3 regions of the Mesorhizobium sp. B2-3-13 genome follow, and region 1 is predicted to be linked to each of the others. Evidence: predicted binding sites of a transcription regulator. Region 1 holds the regulator's gene; each other region holds the start of a gene.
What was found. The regulator LexA, encoded in region 1, represses DNA repair genes until DNA is damaged. The targets are predictions, from matches to a motif close to TGTTCNNNNTGTGTTCNG.

Region 1 (6,179 bases):
TCGCCTTCTCCTCGCCGCTAACTTCCAGAAGGACGCGGCCCGCGTCGAGCATGATCACGCGGCTGCCGTAGTCGACGGCGTGCTGCATGTTGTGGGTCACCATCATAGTCGTCAGCTTCAGCGCGCTGACGGCGCGCACCGTCGCCTGCATGACAATCTCGGCCGTGCGCGGATCAAGTGCCGCGGTATGTTCGTCGAGCAGCAGCAAGTCAGGCGATCCGCCGACCGCCATGATCAGCGACAAGGATTGCCGCTGCCCGCCCGAGAGCAGGTCGACGCGCGTGTCGAGACGATTTTCCAGACCGAGACCCAGGATCGACAGGCGTTCCCTGTAGGACGCAAGCCGGGTGGTGTTCAGCCCCGGGCGCAAGGTGCGCTTTTGGCTGCGCAAATCGGCCAGCAGCATGTTTTCCGCAACCGTCATGCTGGCGGCGGTGCCGCGCATCGGATCCTGGAATACGCGAGCCAGTCTCGAGGCGCGCTTGTGCACCGGCATACCAGTCACATCGGCGCCATTGATCAGAATCTGGCCGGAATCGAGGATCAGAGCGCCGGAAATGGCATTAAGCATGCTGCTCTTGCCGGCCCCGTTGGAGCCGATGACGATGCCGAACTCGCCTGTGGACAGCGACAGGCTGAGACCGTCCAGCGCGACCTTCTCGTCGGCCTGGCCCTTGTAGAACACTTTGCGTGCGGATCGAATCTCGAGCATCGTTCCTCCCTGACCTCGGGATGACGGCGCCGACGCCGTCATCCCAGCAGTTCCGATGTTAGTCGACGATGCAGCCGCAATCGGCCATTGAAGCCGGTATCTCGATGCCGAACGCGGCCATCGCCTTGCGCGAGATCGTTGCCATGTGGTCCTTGTAGGCCGGGCGCGACGGCGCGATCGTCTTGGGGTCCTTGCCCTTGAGGATCTCGGCGGCGATGTTGCCGGCGTTGACGCCGACCTGCGTGTAATTGACCGCGAAGCTTGCAGGCACGGTGCCGTTGCGGACCGCACTGTCATCGGAGTTGACGACCGGGATACCGGCCTGGCGGGCGGCCGCGGAGACAGCGGCGATCGCCGGCTGGATCAGGTTCGACGCCGGGCCGTAGATCACGTCGGCCTTGCCGGCGAGCGAAGCGATGCGTTGCTGGATGTCATTGACGTTGTCGATGCCGACCTCCACCACCTCGAAGCCGGCGGCCGGTGCCGCCGCCTTGATCTTTTCGACCAAGGCAACGTCATTGGCCTCACCGGGATTATAAGGCACGCCGAAGCGCTTGGCGGTCGGCAGCAGCTTCTTGGTGAAGGCCATCACGGCAGCGACGTCCTGCAGATCGCTGGCGCCGGTCATGCCTTCGTCTCCGGCGTCCCATGACGGCACCAGCTTGGCCGCCACCGGATCGGTGACCGCGGCAAAAACGATCGGAATGCCGGAACCGGCAAGCGCTTTCTTGGCGATCTGCGAGACCGGCGTGGTGATGGTGTAGATCAGCTTGGGCTGCTCGGCCTGCAGCTTGGCGATCATCTGCGGCACCAGCGATGCATCGAAATTGGTGTGGCTCTCCGTGTAGACGACGTCCTTGCCCTCGACGAAGCCATTATCCGTCAACGCCTTCTTGAAGCCGGCTATGGCGGCGTTCAATTGCGGATGCTCGCCGAAATTGGCAATGCCGATACGGATCTGATCGGCCGCGGCACTGCCGGCGCTAATCATCAATGCGCCTGCCAGGGCCAAGCCCGACAACCAAGCGGATTTCGATTTCAACATCATTTCCTCCCAGATTTGATCAGGGCCGCTTGGAAACGCGGCTACCACGGCGATCATGGTCGGTCCGCCGGTCGGTGTCAAACATTATATATAATTGTTGCTATGACCCAATATCATATATACTTTCGCCAGACGACGGATTGATCACGATGCGCGATGAAACGAGTTCTACAAAAACGGAAGCCGCCTATCAGCTGTTGCGGCGCGACATCCTGACCACGCGCCTCATGCCGGGCGCCCCGCTCAAACTGAGTGCCCTGCGCGGCACCTATGGCGTCGGCTGGACGCCGTTGCGCGAAGCCTTGTCGCGGCTAGAGGCCGAACGCCTTGTCACCGCCATCAGCAATCGTGGTTTTACGGTCGCTCCGGTATCGCGGGCCGAACTGGAGGACCTGGCACGCGCCAGGATGGTGGTCGAGATACCCCTGTTCCTCGAATCGATGGAAAAAGGCGGCAAGGAGTGGGAGGATGCCGTTGTCACCGCCCACTACCGGCTCTCCCGTTGCAAGACCGCGGTCGACGATCCTTCGGATGCGGCTGTCGATAAATGGGACGAGAACCACGAAGCTTTCCATGCGGCGCTGCTAAGCGCGGCGACTTCCAATTGGCTCATGCGATTCCGCTCGACCATCGCCGATCAGCTGCGACGGCATCATCGTTTTCTCGGCCTGGCGCCGACATTGCGGGCCGCGGCTGGTCTGAAGGACGGTTATGAAGAGGCAATGGAGGCATTGTGCGAAGCGATTGCGATCGAACACCATACAGCGATCATGGAAGCTGCACTCGATCGTGACGTCGAGCGGGCCAAGGCGCTGATGACGGCGCATATCGGCTATACCCTGCACGTCTATGTCCATAGCGAAGACAGCGGCGCGACCAAATACGCCGCCCGCGCCGGCAGCTTGCAAGCGGGTTCCGGGTGACTTCAATGCTTGCGCGACGCCTATTGGCATGCGCTGGCCGGAGTGGGCCAAACGCCTGGATCCATCGCCGCCCCTAAGCTACCAATCGTTGGCGTTTTGGTTTCGTTTCGTTCCACGAATAATGGATCCATAAATTGTACAATCCACCCGCGAAGAGCCCCCCGAAAGACTGATGCCAAGGCCCATCAGTGGATAGGCCACAGGCCATTAACCAAAACGATTTCAATGCCTGCCGATCGTGGAAAGGATCGGCCTCAGTCCGCTGTCGCGGCAAAAAACTTCAGACGCGTTAACAAATTCATTAAACTTTAAACGGTTGCGGAACACAACTGGAACGGATAGTGTTTGTTCTGGGTTTGTTTTTTCGATTCTGGTCAGACCTTTCGTTCAATGCCTTGGGGGCCGCCATGCTGACACGCAAGCAACATGAACTGCTGATGTTCATCCACGAACGGCTCAAGGAAAGCGGGATACCGCCCTCCTTCGACGAAATGAAGGAAGCGCTCGATCTTGCCTCCAAATCGGGCATCCATCGCCTGATCACGGCGCTGGAGGAACGTGGCTTTATTCGCCGGCTACCCAATCGGGCGCGCGCGCTGGAAGTGCTGCGGCTGCCGGACTCGATCGCGCCGGGCCTCAATGCGGCAAAGAAGTTCTCGCCAAGTGTCATCCAGGGCAGCCTTGGCCAAGGCAGTCTCGGCCGCCAGATCAGGCCGGCGACGGCGCCTTCCCGCCTGGCCGCGGCCGGCAACGACGATGACGCGGTTTCAGCTGTGTCCATCCCGGTCATGGGTCGTATCGCCGCCGGTGTGCCGATCGATGCCATCCAGCATCAGACGCATTCGATTTCGGTGCCGCCGGACATGATCATGGGCGGCGAGCACTATGCGCTGGAAGTCAAGGGCGACTCGATGATCGAGGCCGGTATCTTCGACGGCGACACGGTCATCATCCGCAATGCCGATACAGCAAGTCCGGGCGAAATCATCGTGGCGCTGGTCGACGAGGAGGAAGCAACGCTGAAGCGGTTCCGCCGCAAGGGCGCCTCGATCGCGCTCGAAGCCGCCAATCCAGCCTACGAAACACGCATCTTCGGACCGGATCGGGTCAAGGTGCAGGGCAAGCTCGTCGGGCTGATCAGGCGCTACTGAACTGGCTTGCCATCGGGCTTGTCGGCCTTTTTATAGGGGGCCAGCCCCCTCGCCTCGCGTGAGAATTTTCGCTGCTCGTGCCAAGGCCGGTATGGTCCGTCGACGGCGAATTCGACCTCAGCCGGCGTCGTGGCCGATTGGGGATCGAAGAAAACGGCGGCACTCCCCTTGCGGGCGAGCTGGCGTTTGGTGACGACGAGAACCAGCGGATTATGACAGGCGTCATAGGCGGTCGCGTCATTGACGACGATCAGGTCGGCGAAGGCGCAGGCCTTCCAGGTGTCCTTGCGATCCTCGACATAGGCGATGATCGCGCCGGAAGGGTGCCTGGCAAGGCACAGGCCTTCGCGGCAATAGAACGGCGATCCCAGCGGCAGGTCGGTGGGAGTGGCAAGATCGAATTGCCCGTCCGTCTTCTCGAACATTTCCGGTAGGACGATTGTTTCGGAGATCAGAGCGCGTTTCCAATTGTCGGCTGCGAATTCGTTCGGACGTTCCCGGTTGACGGCCAGTTCGCCATTGCCGATCGACAGAGCCACCAGCCGCGCATCTTCCGAGATCAGCACATCGGGCGCGCGCGTGTGCGATACAGTCAACAGACCGGCAAGCGCGAATGGCACCGCCGTGAGCCGGAGCCACGTCGTCGCCATCGTCGCGATGACCAACGCGACGGTGACCAGCAGCACGGATTGCTGCGAAATCAGCCCGACTCCATCGACCGGAGAGCGCTCCGATATCCACGCCGATATGGCGATCATCGCTGTCAGGCCCTTGCCCATGAGGTAGAGAGCCGGCCAATCCAACCCGAACGGCATCAGCAACGCGCTGGCGACGGCCAGGAACATCACGATCGACACGATCGGCATGAGGGCCAGATTGGCGAACAGGCTGAGCGGCGACACCCGCTGGAAATGCCAGATGGCAAACAGTGCCGTCGCGCTGCCGGCGATGATGGACGTCATGGCCAATCCACCTGTCGCCAAGAGGAATTTTCGCGTCAGAAACCCGGGTAGGGATCGCTTTGGCGGCGGAGGCCTCGTCTTTCCCGCATGGTGGTCGGCCCAGCCGGCATAGGCGCCAACCAAGGCTGCGGTTGCCGCGAACGACATCTGGAAACTCGGGCCGACGACCTCGTGCGGCGAAACCAGGATAACGGCGATCGCCGAAATCGCCAGATTGCGCATGGTCAGCGCCGTGCGATCGAACAAGACGGCGATCAGCATCACCGCCAGCATGATGAAGCTGCGTTCGGCCGCGACGACGACGCCCGAAATGACGAGATAGGCGGCGATCGAAAACAGTGCGGCGGCGGCGGCGTATTTCTTCACCGGCCGGCGCGCGGAAAACCCTGGAAACAGTGCGAAGGCGCCGCGCAGCAGACCCATGATGGTGCCGGCCACCAGCGCCATATGCAGACCTGAAATCGAGATGATGTGATAGATGCCGGTGCGCCGCATCGCTTCGTTGATTTCATCGGGAATGCCGGCCCGCACGCCGACGATCAGCGCCGCCGCGATCTCGCCTTCGGCGCCGCCAATGCTGCCCCTGATGTGGTCGGCGATGGCTTCGCGGGCATTTTCGATGCCTGAAAACACGCGTGCCGGCAGCGGCATCTCACCGGCTTCGGCGGAGATGACCGTTGGATTGCCGAGAAAGAAGCCGCTGCCGCCGATGCCGGCGAAATAGCTGTCGAAGGAGAAGTCGTAGCTGTCCGGCCGCACCGGGCCGGTCGGCGGCAGCAGTTTGGCATAGCCTGTGACAAGCGAGCCGGCGGTCATTTCGGGCGGTATCTTGCGTGCCGAAAGCCGGACCCTTTCAGGCGCGTAGCGCAGTTTCGGCCGGGCGGTCGAAATCACGTCCATGGTCAGCCGGATGCGGCCGCTCTCCATCTCCTCGAGCGAGATCACGCGGCCGGTCAGTTGCGTCGAGATTTCCGAGCCCAGCATCCGGGTTCCGGCTCGCCATGTTTCGACCTTCGCCGCAAGCAGGCCAAGCACACACAACAGCAGTGCCATGAAACACAGATGGGTTTTCGGCCAGGAGCGCGAGACGAATGCACATACCGCCGCCAGAACCACGACCGCGACAGGCTTTGCAAAATCGGGCTCGGACGCCAGCGAAAAGTAGCAGATCGCCCCAACGGCCAGGCAGACCGGCACCAGCAGGAAGGCGATGCCCCGGTCGAGTTCCAGCTCCGCCGCCTTGGCCACGCCGTGACGCAGGCGAGGAAAGGATATCGGGCCGATTTGCCGGCGCACGCGCACAATTCTGCGTGCGGCAGGAGATGGAGTTGGCGCTGGGCTATCCGCCTGCAGCGGCTGGGTTGCGGGCGCAGCCACGAGCGGCGA
Region 2 (6,179 bases), on a different contig from region 1:
CGAAACTCCGCCATCAAATCGGCGGGGATCAACTTCACCGCAAGCAGGATGCCGAGTGGTACGATGATCAGGTCGTCCAAATATCCGAGTACGGGAATGAAATCGGGTATCAGATCGATAGGACTGAGCGCGTAGGCGGCGACCGCGCCGGCGGCAACTTTGGCGTACCAGGGAACGCGAGGATCGCGGGCGGCCAGCCACAGGGCTACCACATCGCGCTTGACGGCCCTCGCCCATCGCTTTGCCTTGTCAAGGACAGTCACACGGCAACTCTCTTTTTGTAGGACCCCAAACCGTAAGGCGTCTCCGCTCCTTACAGCATGTCGCGGCGAATAGGATTCGCCTGCCACAAGATTCTGATTTTATGCTTGTCGTTATCCCGGAACCTAGGACACTTCCGGGTGACATGCATTGCTTCGATCATTGCAAGGATGTCCGCGATCCGCAAACTGAGCCGCCACCCAATTTCGAGTAGTGGGTCAGTTTGAAAATTCAGACGCTCGCGGAGCCTCAGACTTCAGTCCCATGGAATTGACTCGTTTCTGACTTTTTCTGGGTGTATCTTTTCCATGTCGTCCGCACCGAGTAGAGCCAAGCGGACGGGTGGGGGCGGCTATCGTGCTTTCGCCCTATGAGGGAGGCAGGCATGTTGCCATACGGAGTGGCGGATTCCGCCGATCTGGAAGCTCTTGCGAACGTTTTCAACGACTACTGCGCCAAGCATCGAATTGTCAGAGAGGACGAGCGCGAACAGGTCGCGATCAAGATCATGTGCCTTTTCAAGCGTGGCATCATTGACCCTGACCGGTTATCGGCGGGACTTGAAAGGGTAGGCTAGACTAGGCAGCACTCGCCTTACTGGGCGTCCGGCCGGCAAATCCTGTGTCACCTCGCTGACCAACTACCCAATTTCGCGTCTTCTTGACAAGCCGTCCCTGCCGGATGTTACGCTGCTTGGGCTTGGGAAGTTGCCGTGAAGAAGACATATCAAAGCCGGTGCTGGTGAAGCGCGAATTGCTGTCGGCCGTGACCGCCGCCGCGCCAGCTGGTTCCGGACCCGGAAGGTAGCGGCGAGGGGCTGAGGCTCCTTCGCTCACAGTTCCTTTTCAGCCAACTCCCTGAATTCGTCGGGCACCGAGCGAGCCGCTTCCAGTGCCACCGTGCCGTAGCCGACCGCCTGTTTGCCGAAGCGCTCGCGGATCTTGTCGATGGCGCGGTCGGCGCCGAAGCGCGCCAGGCCTTTTTGGCTGCCCGGGCGGCGCTTCTCGTCGGCGAGGCCGAGCGGCAGGTCGAGCTGCAGTTCGGCGCTTTCCTCCAGGTGCGAGACCGAGATCGCCAGCAGCGAGATCGTTTTCTCCCGGGGATGCTCGGCGAGCACGCCGCGCACCAAATCCCCTGCGATCTCGGCCAGCATGGCGGTCGCCGAGATCGGCTGTTCCAGAGTGATCGAGCGCGTGACGGCGCTGAGATCGGCAAAGCGCACGCGCACCGTCACCGTGCGGCCGGGGCGGTTCTTGGCGCGCAGCCGGCTGGCGACGCGGTCGGCCAGATGCAGCAGTGTCGGCACGATCACCCGCGCCACGGCCGGCTTTTGCCCGAGCGCCGATTGCGCGCCGGCCGAGCGCGCCCGGCGCTTCGTCTCCAGCTTGCGCGGATCCCGGTTCCAGGAGAGAGCCGCGAGCTTTTCGCCGGCAGCGGGGCCAAGCAGCCGGGTCAGTGCGCCGCTGTGGGTCCTGGCCAACTCGCCGATCGTCTCGACGCCGATCTCGGCCAGCCGCGCCCTGGTCGCCGGTCCGACACCCCACATCAGGCCGACCGGCAAATCATGCAGGAAGGCAAGTTCGGTGCCGGGATCGACCACCACCAGCCCGTCGGGCTTGGCAACCTGCGAGGCGATCTTGGCCAAATGCTTGGTGCGCGCCACGCCGATCGAGATCGGCAGGCCGAGTTCGGCGCGCACCCGGCGGCGGATCACGGTCGCGATCTCCCTGGGAGAGCCGAACAGGTGTGTGCAGCCGGCGACATCGGCGAAGGCCTCGTCGATGGAGATGCGCTCGACGACTGGCGTGAAATCGTCGAGCACCTTGATCGCCGCGTCGCCCAGCCGCTGGTAGTGGCTGAAATTGCCGCCGACGAAGATCAATTGCGGGCAAAGCTCGCGCGCCTTGCGCCCCGGCATGCCGCCGCGCACCCCAAAAGCGCGCGCTTCGTAAGAGGCGGCGAGCACAACACCACCACCGACCGCGATCGGCTTGCCACGCAATGTCGGGTCGAGCAACTGCTCGACCGAGGCATAGAAGGCGTCGAGATCGGCATGCAGGATGGTGGCCGTCGTTTCCATCCTGTTCCGCCCATCCGCGATTGCTGATAGATAGGAACCTATAGTGAACAAACAGAGATCGTTGTCAATTGGGTCTTTGGTGCATGGTGCCCTTTGAGGGTAACCGAGGCGCGTAAAGCTCCTCCTTTTTCCACAGGGGAGAAGGGAGGCAGCGCCACTTCCTAGACAATATGCTCCGCCCGCAGCGCTGCCTTCATCCGTTCCAGCGCCGGCTCGCCCCCGGCCGCCAGTTCTTCTGCGATACGGGCGAGCTTGTCGTCGGCCTTGCGGTGCCTGCTGCCCCACGCGCCAAGCGTGGCCAGCACCGGCAAGAGGTCGATGCCGGCCTCGGTCAGCCGGTAGATCGCCTTCAGCCCGTGGCTGGGATCGTCGCTGCGGGTGAGGATGCCTTCATCCTGCAGCGTCTGCAGCCGCTCGGCCAACGTGCGCGAGGAGATGCCTTCATCGGATTGCAGGAACTCGCGAAAATGCTTTTTGCCGGCGAAGACCAGGTCGCGGATGATGAGCAGCGTCCAGCGGTCGCCGAGCAGTTCCAGAGACAGGTTGATCGGGCAGCCGGATCTTTCACGCGTCGACATCTCTATGGTTCCATTTTTAAATCACTTTACTATTGACATCGTTCTTTCCGTCAGTCAAATGCTTTCAAAAGTAAATCGTTAGATCGCAACTTGGCCAGCAGGAGGACGTCATGAGCCAGGCCGTCGGGAAAATCAGCACGCCAAGAACCGTCGTGGTCATCGGGGCCACCAACGAGGTTGGCAAGGCGGTCGCCCAGGTCCTGACCGGGCGGGGACATATTGTGCGCGGCGTGGCGCGCGGCCTGGGTGTCGCGCTTGACGATAGCGACGCGCTCGCCTCCGCCTTTTCCGGTGCCGACAGCGCCTATGTAATGATTCCGTTCGACGTCACGGCGCCGGATCTTCATCGCTTCGAAGATGAAGTCGGCGCGCGGCTGGCGGCGGCGATCGCGAAGTCAGGCGTGCGCCGCGTCGTGCTGCTCAGCGGCCTCAACGCCCATCTCAGGATGGGAACTTCGCTCGGCGCCGTCTTGATGGAGGAACGGCTGGCGGCGCTCGGCCTCGACGAACTGGTGTTTTTGCGCGCTTCGTTCTTCATGGAGAACTTCGCCAAGGGCATGGGCTTTGTCCAGCAGGCCGCTTCCGGCATCTTCATGACGCCGTTTCGGGGCGATCTGCCGATCCCTTTGATTGCCGCCAGCGATGTCGGCCAGCGCGCCGCCGCCCTGCTGGACGCCACGCGTTTTCCAAGCGAGCGGATCATCGAATTGCATGGCGGCGGCTATTATACGTTCGAGCAGGCCACCGCGATCCTGGGCAGCGCGATGGGGAGGCAGGTCACTTACAAGGCGGCTCCATTCACCGAGGCGCGCGCCGGGATGATCGCCAACGGCCTGTCACCGAGCTTTGCCGATGCGCTCGGCGAAACTGCGGCGAGTTTCAACAAGGGCGAACGATGGGCGCTTGAAGCACCGTCAATCCGCAACGCCACGCCGACCACTTTCGAGAGTTGGGCACAAGCCTTTGCCCGTTCGCAAAGCGCGGCGTGATCCTTCCTGCCTGGAATCCGGAAACGAGGAGAACCCGATGAAAAAGCTGATTCTTCAGATGCAAATGTCGGTCGACGGTTTCGTCGGCGGCGATGCCGACCATCCCTGGCAACTCTGGGGATGGGGCGACGACATCGGCTGGGACGAGGAGTTGAAGCGTGACTTCAACGCCGTGTTTGCCGGCATCGACACCATCCTGCTCAGCCGCAAGATGGCCGAGGAAGGTTACCTCACCCATTGGGGCCGTGCGGCGAGGAAATATCCGGCCGATCCGTTCCATGCCTTCGCCCAGCGCATCGTCGACGCGCGCAAGGTGGTGCCGAGCGACAGGCTCGAAGCCTCGCGTTGGGAGCGCACGACAGTGGTGAGCGGCGACCTGCCGCGAGAGGTCAACGCGCTGAAGGCGGGCGACGGCGGCGACATGGCCGCCTTCGGCGGCGCCGGCTTTGCGTCGGCGCTGATCGCGGCCGGGCTGGTCGACGAGTTCCAGCTGTTCGTCAATCCTGCCGTGCTGGGCGCCGGCCGTCGCATCTTCGACCAAGGTGGGTTCCGGAACCTGCGGCTGCTCGGCTCGAAGGCCTATGCCTGCGGCATGGTGGTCAGCCGCTACGCGCCGGCAGGCTGATCGGCGCACAGGCCTCGCGCCGACAAAAAAGACGTTTGGCCGGAATCCTTTGCCCGCTTCTCTTCGTCTTCAAGGTGCGGTCGTCGCAAGGGCGGCCCCATCAATCTGAATGGAGAGACAGACCATGATCCTGGTGACAGGCGCCACCGGCCTGAACGGCAAGGCAATCGTGCGCGAATTCGCGCGGCAGAAGCATCAAGTGAGGGCGCTGGTTCGCGATCTGGACCGGGCATCGGCGGCGGGGCTCGGCGGACTTGCCGGCATCGACCTGATCGAGGGCGATATGCGCCGGGCGGACACGCTTGGTGCCGCACTTAATGGCATCGATCGCGTGCTGATGATTTCGACCGCGGCCGAAGACATGGTCGAGACGCAGTGTCGTTTCATCGACGCCTGCGGGCAGGCCGGCGTCGCGCATGTGGTGAAGTTTTCCGGCGCCGAATCCAACATCGGCTACGACGCGACGAAGTTCCGCTTCACGCGCATGCATGAGGAAATCGAGCGCTATCTCGAAGCGGCCGGGATGGCCTGGACCCACCTTCGCCCCAGCCAGTTCATGCAGGTCTATTTGCGCGACGCGCCGACCATCGCCACCGAAGGCACCTTCTATCTGGCGCTTGGCGACACCGAACTGTCGCCGGTCGATGTCGAGGATATCGCCAAGGTCGCCGTCCGGCTGCTGTGCGACGGTGGCCACGAAGGAGAGAGCCTCGACATGACCGGACCCGAGGCGCTGACGATGAGCGACATCGCGGCGCGGATATCGCAGGCGATCGGCAAGCCGGTCCGCTACGTCGATATCAGCCCGCGGGAGCGCCGGCGCAATCTGCTGGCCGCCGGTGTCCCCGCCGACTTCGCCGACGCACTGGACGAGCAATTGGCGGAGCGGCTTCGCCGGCCGAAATCGCGTGTGCATCTGGCGACGCATGAGATGTTCGGCGTGCGGCCGACGCCGTTCGTCGAATTCGCCCGGCGGTATGCCGCAATGTTTGGAGGCTGAGTGCGTCCGCAAAAAAGCACCCACCGTCACGTATCCTTTTTGTCTGCCCGTACGTCTCTGCCTTCCGAAGGTCGCGTCTTCCGCGATCCGCAACCCGAGGAGAATATCATGGCGAGCATCGAGAGCGAGGCAAACAGAAACCATTACGCTGTTATGGCGGCCAATGCGGGCAAGCTGACCAGCCCGCAGGCGATCATCGACCACAACGATATCCACTGGACGGCGCTGACCGGCGAGCCGCGCGGCGTCGACTATATCGAGATCGATGCCGGCGGCGTGCCGGCGATGTGGGTCGTGCCGAAAGGCGCCGACGAGCAGCGGGTGCTGTTTTATGCGCATGGCGGCGGCTTCATCGGCGGCTCGATCTACACCCACCGCAAGCTGGTCGGCCATCTCGCCAAGGCCGTCGGCTGCCGGGCGCTGCTCTACGACTATCCGCTGGCGCATCAAGCCAAGCATCCGGCCCAGCTCGAGGCCGCGATATCGGCCTGGAACTGGCTCGTCGACCAGGGCTTCGACCCCGGGCGGATCGTGATCGCCGGCGACTCCTGCGGCGCGGTGCTGACCTATGGCGTCCTGCAGCGGCTGCGTGCGCAGGGGCGGCCGCTGCCCGTCGCCACGCTGATCATCTCCGGCTGGTTCGACA
Region 3 (6,179 bases), on a different contig from region 1:
ACGAGAAAGGCGAATGGCAAAGCGAGCAGCGTTCCCTTGAAGAAACCCCAGGATACCTGCACGGGGTCGGGGCGAGCGGCAAACAGGCTCGACACGACGGCAACGAGGATGACGGTGCCGGCCGCTTCCGACCACTTCGTCGTCAGCCAGAAAGCCGCGACCAGCAACGTGGCAAGGGCCGCGCGGATGGCGTTGCGCGCGGCACCGGGATAGTCGCGATGCACCACCAAGGCCGGCTGCCGGCTGCCGGGACCTCGTCGGCGACTGACGGGCGCGCGCAAAGCGTCGAGGCCACGAAGCACCTGTTTCAGCGCCTCGGCAAAATCGGCCGCGATGGTGAGGCGGGTGATGGTGCCGACCCTGTCCTCACCCTGTTCGGTCGAAGCATCGGGTATTTGCCGTGCTCTGATCGAGATCGCGTCGAGTCGTGCCAACCAGGGCGAGGTGTCGTCCAGCGCTCCCGGCTTGGCTGCCAGTTCGCTGACAAGGGCTTGCAACTCCGAGCGCACCGGGATGAGGGCTGCGTTTTTCGGAGCGGCATGCGAATAGAGCGCGCGCGCCGCCGAAAGGGCCGAGAGCAGCTGTCCGATGGTGCGTCGCACCGGATGCGCGCGCGGCGCGAAGCTCGCCGCTTCGAGCCTGGCATAGGCGCGCATTTCGCCAAGCGTCTGGGTGTCGGCGACAAGCTTCCGGTGCAGGCCGATGAGGGTTGCCCGGTCTCCGCCGGAGAACGCACCGCCGGCGTAAGTGGCGAGGTCGAGAATGCAGCGTTTCAGCCGCGAGATAATGGCGTCGCTGGCCAGTTTTGGCAGGATCAGCCGGCTGGTGAGGCCGGCGCAAACGATGCCGAGCACGATCTCGGCACAACGCGCGACCGCGAGGTCAACGACCACATGCGGCTGTCCGAAAGCGGGCAGGCCGATGATCATGGCGGTGTAGCCGGCAAGGGCGGCGCCATAGGCCTCGGGATTGCGCAGCAGCGACGAGACGAAGGTGCAAATGCCAATCCAGACGGCAAGCACCGTCACCAGAATCCAGGGGCCGGTGCCGAACGCCGTGGTGATGCCGATTGCCGCGATACCCCCGGCAAGTGTGCCGAGCAGCCGGTAAAAGCCTTTCGCCAGCACCATGCCGGCAACCGGCTGGGCGACGATGAACACCGTCATCATCGCCCATTGCGGATGGTCGAGCTTCAGCGCATAGGCGGCGAGAAGCGCGATCATGCCGGCTAAAACGGTGCGCAGGGCGAAAATCCAGTCGGAGCGCGTCGGTTGCGTCAGCCCGGCCAGGCTCGTCTCGAAATAGGTTTTCAGCCGCGCCCAGGTCACATGCTGGTCTCCATGTCAGGAACGCAAGCTAAATTCGCCAGCGGCTAGATATCCAGCACTTCCGTCTCGGCGAATTCGGCGCGTTCCTGGATGAAGCGGAAGCGAGCTTCGGGCTTGGTGCCCATCAGCTCATCGACCCTGTCCTTGGTGGCAGAATCGATTTCGTTCACATCGACCCTGAGCAACGTGCGCTTTCTCGGGTCCATAGTGGTTTCCTTGAGCTGCGCAGCCATCATCTCGCCCAGGCCCTTGAAGCGGCCGAGCTCGACCTTGCCGCGCCCGGTGAATTCGGTGCGCAGAAGCTCGTCCTTGTGCGCGTCGTCGCGGGCGTAGGCGACCTTGCCGCCTTGCCTGATCGAGTAAAGCGGCGGCACCGCCAGGTAGAGATGGCCGCCGCGTACCAGCGCCGGCATCTCCTGGTAGAAAAAGGTGATCAGCAGCGAAGCGATGTGGGCGCCGTCGACGTCGGCGTCGGTCATGATGATCACGCGGTCGTAGCGCAAATCCTCGTCACGGTACTTTGACCGCGTGCCGCAGCCGAGCGCCTGGATCAGGTCCGATATCTGCTGGTTGGCGGCCAGCTTGTCATTGCCGGCGCTGGCGACGTTGAGGATTTTTCCGCGCAGCGGCAAGACGGCCTGGCTGGCGCGGTCGCGCGCCTGCTTTGCCGAGCCGCCCGCGGAATCGCCTTCGACAATGAAGAGTTCAGCACCTGCCGCCGCGTTCTGCGTGCAATCGGCGAGCTTCCCCGGCAAGCGCAGCTTGCGCACAGCGCTCTTGCGCGACACCTCTTTTTCCTGGCGGCGGCGCACCCGCTCATCGGCGCGCGCGATCACCCAGTCGAGCAGCTTCGAGGCTTCCTGCGGATTGTCGGCCAGCCAATGGTCGAACGGGTCACGGATCGCGGTCTCGACGATGCGTATCGCTTCGATCGTCGCCAGCCTGTCCTTGGTCTGGCCGACGAATTCCGGCTCGCGGATGAACACCGACAGCATGCCGGCGGCCGAGATCATGACGTCTTCCGAGGTGACGATCGAAGCGCGTTTGTTGCCGACGAGGTCGGCATAGGCGCGCAGGCCGCGCGTCAGCACGTTGCGGAAGCCGGCCTCGTGGGTGCCGCCTTCACCGGTCGGGATGGTGTTGCAGTAGGAATTGATGAAGCCGTCGCCGCCGAACCAGGTCACCGCCCATTCGAGCGAGCCATGGCCGCCTTGCTTGTCGCTCTTGCCGGCGAAGATTTCGCGCGTCACCTGGAATTCGTCGCCGAGCGACGCTTTCAGATAATCCTTGAGGCCGCCGGGGAAATGGAATTCCGCCTTGGCCGGTGTCTGATCCTTTTCCTTGATCAGGGAGGGATCGCAGGTCCAGCGGATTTCGACGCCGCCGAACAGATAGGCCTTCGAACGCGTCATGCGGTAGAGACGCGCCGGCTCGAATGCCGCGCCTTTGCCGAAAATCTGCTCGTCGGGGTGGAAACGCGTCCTGGTGCCGCGGCGGTTGTGCACCTCGCCCAGGTGCTCCAGACCGCTTATCGGAATGCCACGTGAAAAGCGTTGGCGATAAAGCTGGCGGCCGCGCGCGACTTCGACTTCGAGATGATCCGACAGGGCGTTGACGACGGAAACGCCGACGCCGTGCAGGCCACCTGATGTCTCATAGACCTTGGAATCGAACTTGCCGCCCGAATGCAGCGTCGTCATGATCACTTCGAGCGCGGGCTTCTTGAATTTCGGATGTGGATCAACCGGGATGCCGCGGCCATTGTCGGTGACAGTGAGATAACCATCGGCTGAAAGCTCGACATCGATGAAGGTGGCGTGGCCGGCAACCGCTTCGTCCATCGAATTGTCGATGACCTCGGCGAACAGATGGTGCATCGCCTTGTCGTCTGTGCCGCCAATGTACATGCCCGGCCGCCGGCGCACCGGCTCCAGGCCTTCGAGCACCTCGATGTCGGCGGCGCTGTACCCCTCGCTGCCATCCTTGGCAGCGGCCGGGCGCCTGGCGGCCGCTTGCACCAGCGGGTCGGCCGGGCGCGCCGGCGTGCGAACCGGTTGCTGCTGCTTGCCCACATTGCCGAAGAGATCGTTGTTATCGTCCATGCCAACCATAGGGTCCGGTGCTGCGAATCACCCGTCGATACTGCCACGCTTTTCGGCGCCAGGCGACGGAGGTTCCTGTTACGTTCGGGGATTTAACCCCTCTTACCCTAAAACCATTCGATAACCAAGCAGGCGGAAATCGGTCGAATGCCACCTCACAAGATTCCCGATTCTTTACCAATGCGGACTAGCGTGAGCCCAACATAACAAGAAACGACGGGCATCAGGGGTTTCGGCGTGAGGGGCAAGGCCATAACGATGATCGGCATCGCCGCCGTTTTCGGCGCGATCTCGATCTTTGCCGCGGATTTCTGGGTCAAGAGCCAGGCCAAGGCCGATGCCCAGGAGAAAACGGCGTCGATCTCCGCTCCAGCACCCAAAATAGAGTTCAAGACCATCGTGGTGGCCAATGCGCCGTTGCGTTATGGCATGGAGCTCGACCGCGCCAAGCTCAGCGAAATTCCGTGGCCGCAGGAGTCCCTGCCGCAGGGGGCCTTTGCCACCATCGATGGATTGCTCGGCGAAGGGGGCCGGGTCGTGCTGTCGCCGATCGAGGTCAATGAGCCGTTGCTGCTCACCAAGCTGTCGGGACCGAACGGTCGCGCGACGCTGTCCAATATGCTGACGCCCGGAATGCGGGCGGTCACCATCCGCACCGACGAGATCGCTGGGGTCGGTGGCTTCGTCACGCCGGGCGACCGGGTCGATGTCGTGCTCACCCGCGATGCCGGCGAAATCCAGGAAGTCGCCAAGAACGCGCAAGGCGCGGCCGGCTCGACCATCACCTCGGAGATCGTCGTTGCCGACGCCAAGGTGCTGAGCGTCGGGCAGGGCGCCGACGAGCGCCAGACGACGCCGCAGGTGGCCAATTCCGTGACCCTCGAGGTGACGACCGAAGGCGCGCAGAAAGTGGCGCTTGCCCGCACGGTAGGCACGCTGTCGCTGTCGCTGCGCTCCGCCAGCGAAGGCGGCGACGGCAAGAACGGCGTCACCACCATCTCGTCCTTCGGCGGATCCGTGGCTTCCAATGCCCAGGCCGCCGCCGGCTCCTTGTTCGATGCCATCGCCAAGGAGCCGGAGAAGCCGAAATTCAAGACGGTGATCGTGACGCGCGGCACGCAGGCCGAGGAATACCAAGTCCCTTCGCGGGACCAGAAGTAAAGACCGGTGGGGACCGGGCGGGACGGGATCATGGTGATGCACACCTTATATCGAATGACGAATCTGTTGCGTTTCGTGCGCGCCTTGGCCATGGCGGCTTCACTGGCCGCGAGCGGCATGCTCGCCTTCGTTGGCGCGGCCAGGGCGGACAACGACATCGTCTATGTCTCGTCGACCAGGAATGCCTCGATCAAGGTCGCGAAGGGCAAGCCCAAGACGATCATGACGAGCGCGGCCTTCTATCAGATCGTCATCGGCGATCCGGAGATCGCCAACGTCAACCCGCTGACCGACAAATCCTTCTATGTGCTGGGCAACAATCTCGGCACCACCGGCATTGCGCTGTTCGACGAGAAGAAGCAGCTCGTCGGCACCGTAGATATCGAAGTGACGCTCGACACCGACCAATTGGCGAGCACCATCCGTGCCAGCGTGCCGGACGCCAAGATCAAGGTCGGCTCGGCCAATGGCCGCGTGGTGCTGTCGGGCGAGGCGGATGACGCGGTCGCCGCCGAAAAGGCCAACAAGATCGCCACCCGCTTCTCCGGCAATGAGGAGGTGATCAATTCGGTCAATATCTCCTCGTCGCAGCAGGTCCAGCTCAATGTCCGCTTCGTCGAGATCAACCGCCAGGCCGGGCAGGACCTGGGCGCGAAATACAGCGCCAATTTCGCCTACGGCTTCGGCGGTCGCGATGTCTCTCTCGATCCGGGCTCGGTGCCGGCGGCGGGGACTGGCGAGATCATTGGCCGGCTGCTGTCCAATGGCGTCTCGATCGACATCGCCATCAAGGCGTTGGAGGAGCGCGGCCTTGCCCGAAGGCTGGCCGAACCGAACCTGATTGCCCGATCCGGCGAAACGGCGAGCTTTCTTGCCGGCGGCGAATTCCCGATCCCGGTTTCCGAGGACAATGGCAAGATCTCCGTCAGCTACAAGAAATACGGCGTCAGCCTGGACTTTACGCCGACCGTGCTGAAGGACGGGTTGGTCAGCCTCGACATCGCGCCGGAAGTCTCCTCGATCGACGCTTCAGCGTCCTACAATATCGGCAACATTTCGGTGCCGGGGTTCATCGTGCGCCGCGCCAAGACCTCGGTCGACCTGAAGAACGGCCAGAGCTTCATGATCGCCGGGCTGCTGCAATCCCAGAACGACATCACCACGTCGCGCATTCCCGGTCTCGGCAAGATGCCGGTGCTGGGGTCGCTGTTCTCGTCGAAATCCTATCAGCGGCGCGAGACCGACCTGGTCATCATCGTCACACCCTATCTGGTCAAGCCGGTCGACCCGTCGAAGAAATTGGCTGTGCCGACCGATGGCACGCAGCCCGCCAGCAACGTCGACTATTTCCTCAACAACACCGAGGAGGTGAAGGCGTCGGACACCAACCGTGCGCTGGCGCTGGCTGACGGCAGCGCCGTGCGGGGCGCTTCCGCGACCAAAGTCGGTCATTTCCTCGACCTGCCGAAGGACTGAAATCATGCGTCTGGTCCTGAGATCGAGCATCGCCCTGCTTCTTGCCGGTTTGGCAAGCGGCTGCACCAGCGACGACTATCTGCGCAGCGAAGGCGTGACGTCAGTCGCCGGT

Region 2: dinB (DNA polymerase IV) is a predicted target of LexA. The motif match lies at 2,374-2,391, and genes of this name have one in related genera.
Region 3: parE (DNA topoisomerase IV subunit B) is a predicted target of LexA. The motif match lies at 3,501-3,518, and genes of this name have one in related genera.

Annotation. Positions count from the first base shown of each region.
Region 1 covers NZ_VFVQ01000007.1:196,704-202,882, forward strand. Annotated here, with positions in the region: gene FJ941_RS11145 (ABC transporter ATP-binding protein) at 1-712, opposite strand, end outside; gene FJ941_RS11150 (ABC transporter substrate-binding protein) at 771-1,757, opposite strand; gene FJ941_RS11155 (GntR family transcriptional regulator) at 1,907-2,680, shown strand; gene lexA (transcriptional repressor LexA) at 3,088-3,831, shown strand; gene FJ941_RS11165 (ComEC/Rec2 family competence protein) at 3,825-6,179, opposite strand, start outside.
Region 2 covers NZ_VFVQ01000023.1:62,710-68,888, forward strand. Annotated here, with positions in the region: gene FJ941_RS24045 (YkvA family protein) at 1-263, opposite strand, end outside; gene FJ941_RS24050 (hypothetical protein) at 647-838, shown strand; gene dinB (DNA polymerase IV) at 1,094-2,341, opposite strand; gene FJ941_RS24060 (helix-turn-helix domain-containing protein) at 2,503-2,919, opposite strand; gene FJ941_RS24065 (NmrA family NAD(P)-binding protein) at 3,030-3,908, shown strand; gene FJ941_RS24070 (dihydrofolate reductase family protein) at 3,946-4,533, shown strand; gene FJ941_RS24075 (SDR family oxidoreductase) at 4,658-5,533, shown strand; gene FJ941_RS24080 (alpha/beta hydrolase) at 5,642-6,179, shown strand, end outside.
Region 3 covers NZ_VFVQ01000003.1:32,885-39,063, forward strand. Annotated here, with positions in the region: gene FJ941_RS04855 (FUSC family protein) at 1-1,328, opposite strand, end outside; gene parE (DNA topoisomerase IV subunit B) at 1,373-3,430, opposite strand; gene cpaB (Flp pilus assembly protein CpaB) at 3,668-4,591, shown strand; gene FJ941_RS04870 (type II and III secretion system protein family protein) at 4,682-6,067, shown strand; gene FJ941_RS04875 (hypothetical protein) at 6,072-6,179, shown strand, end outside.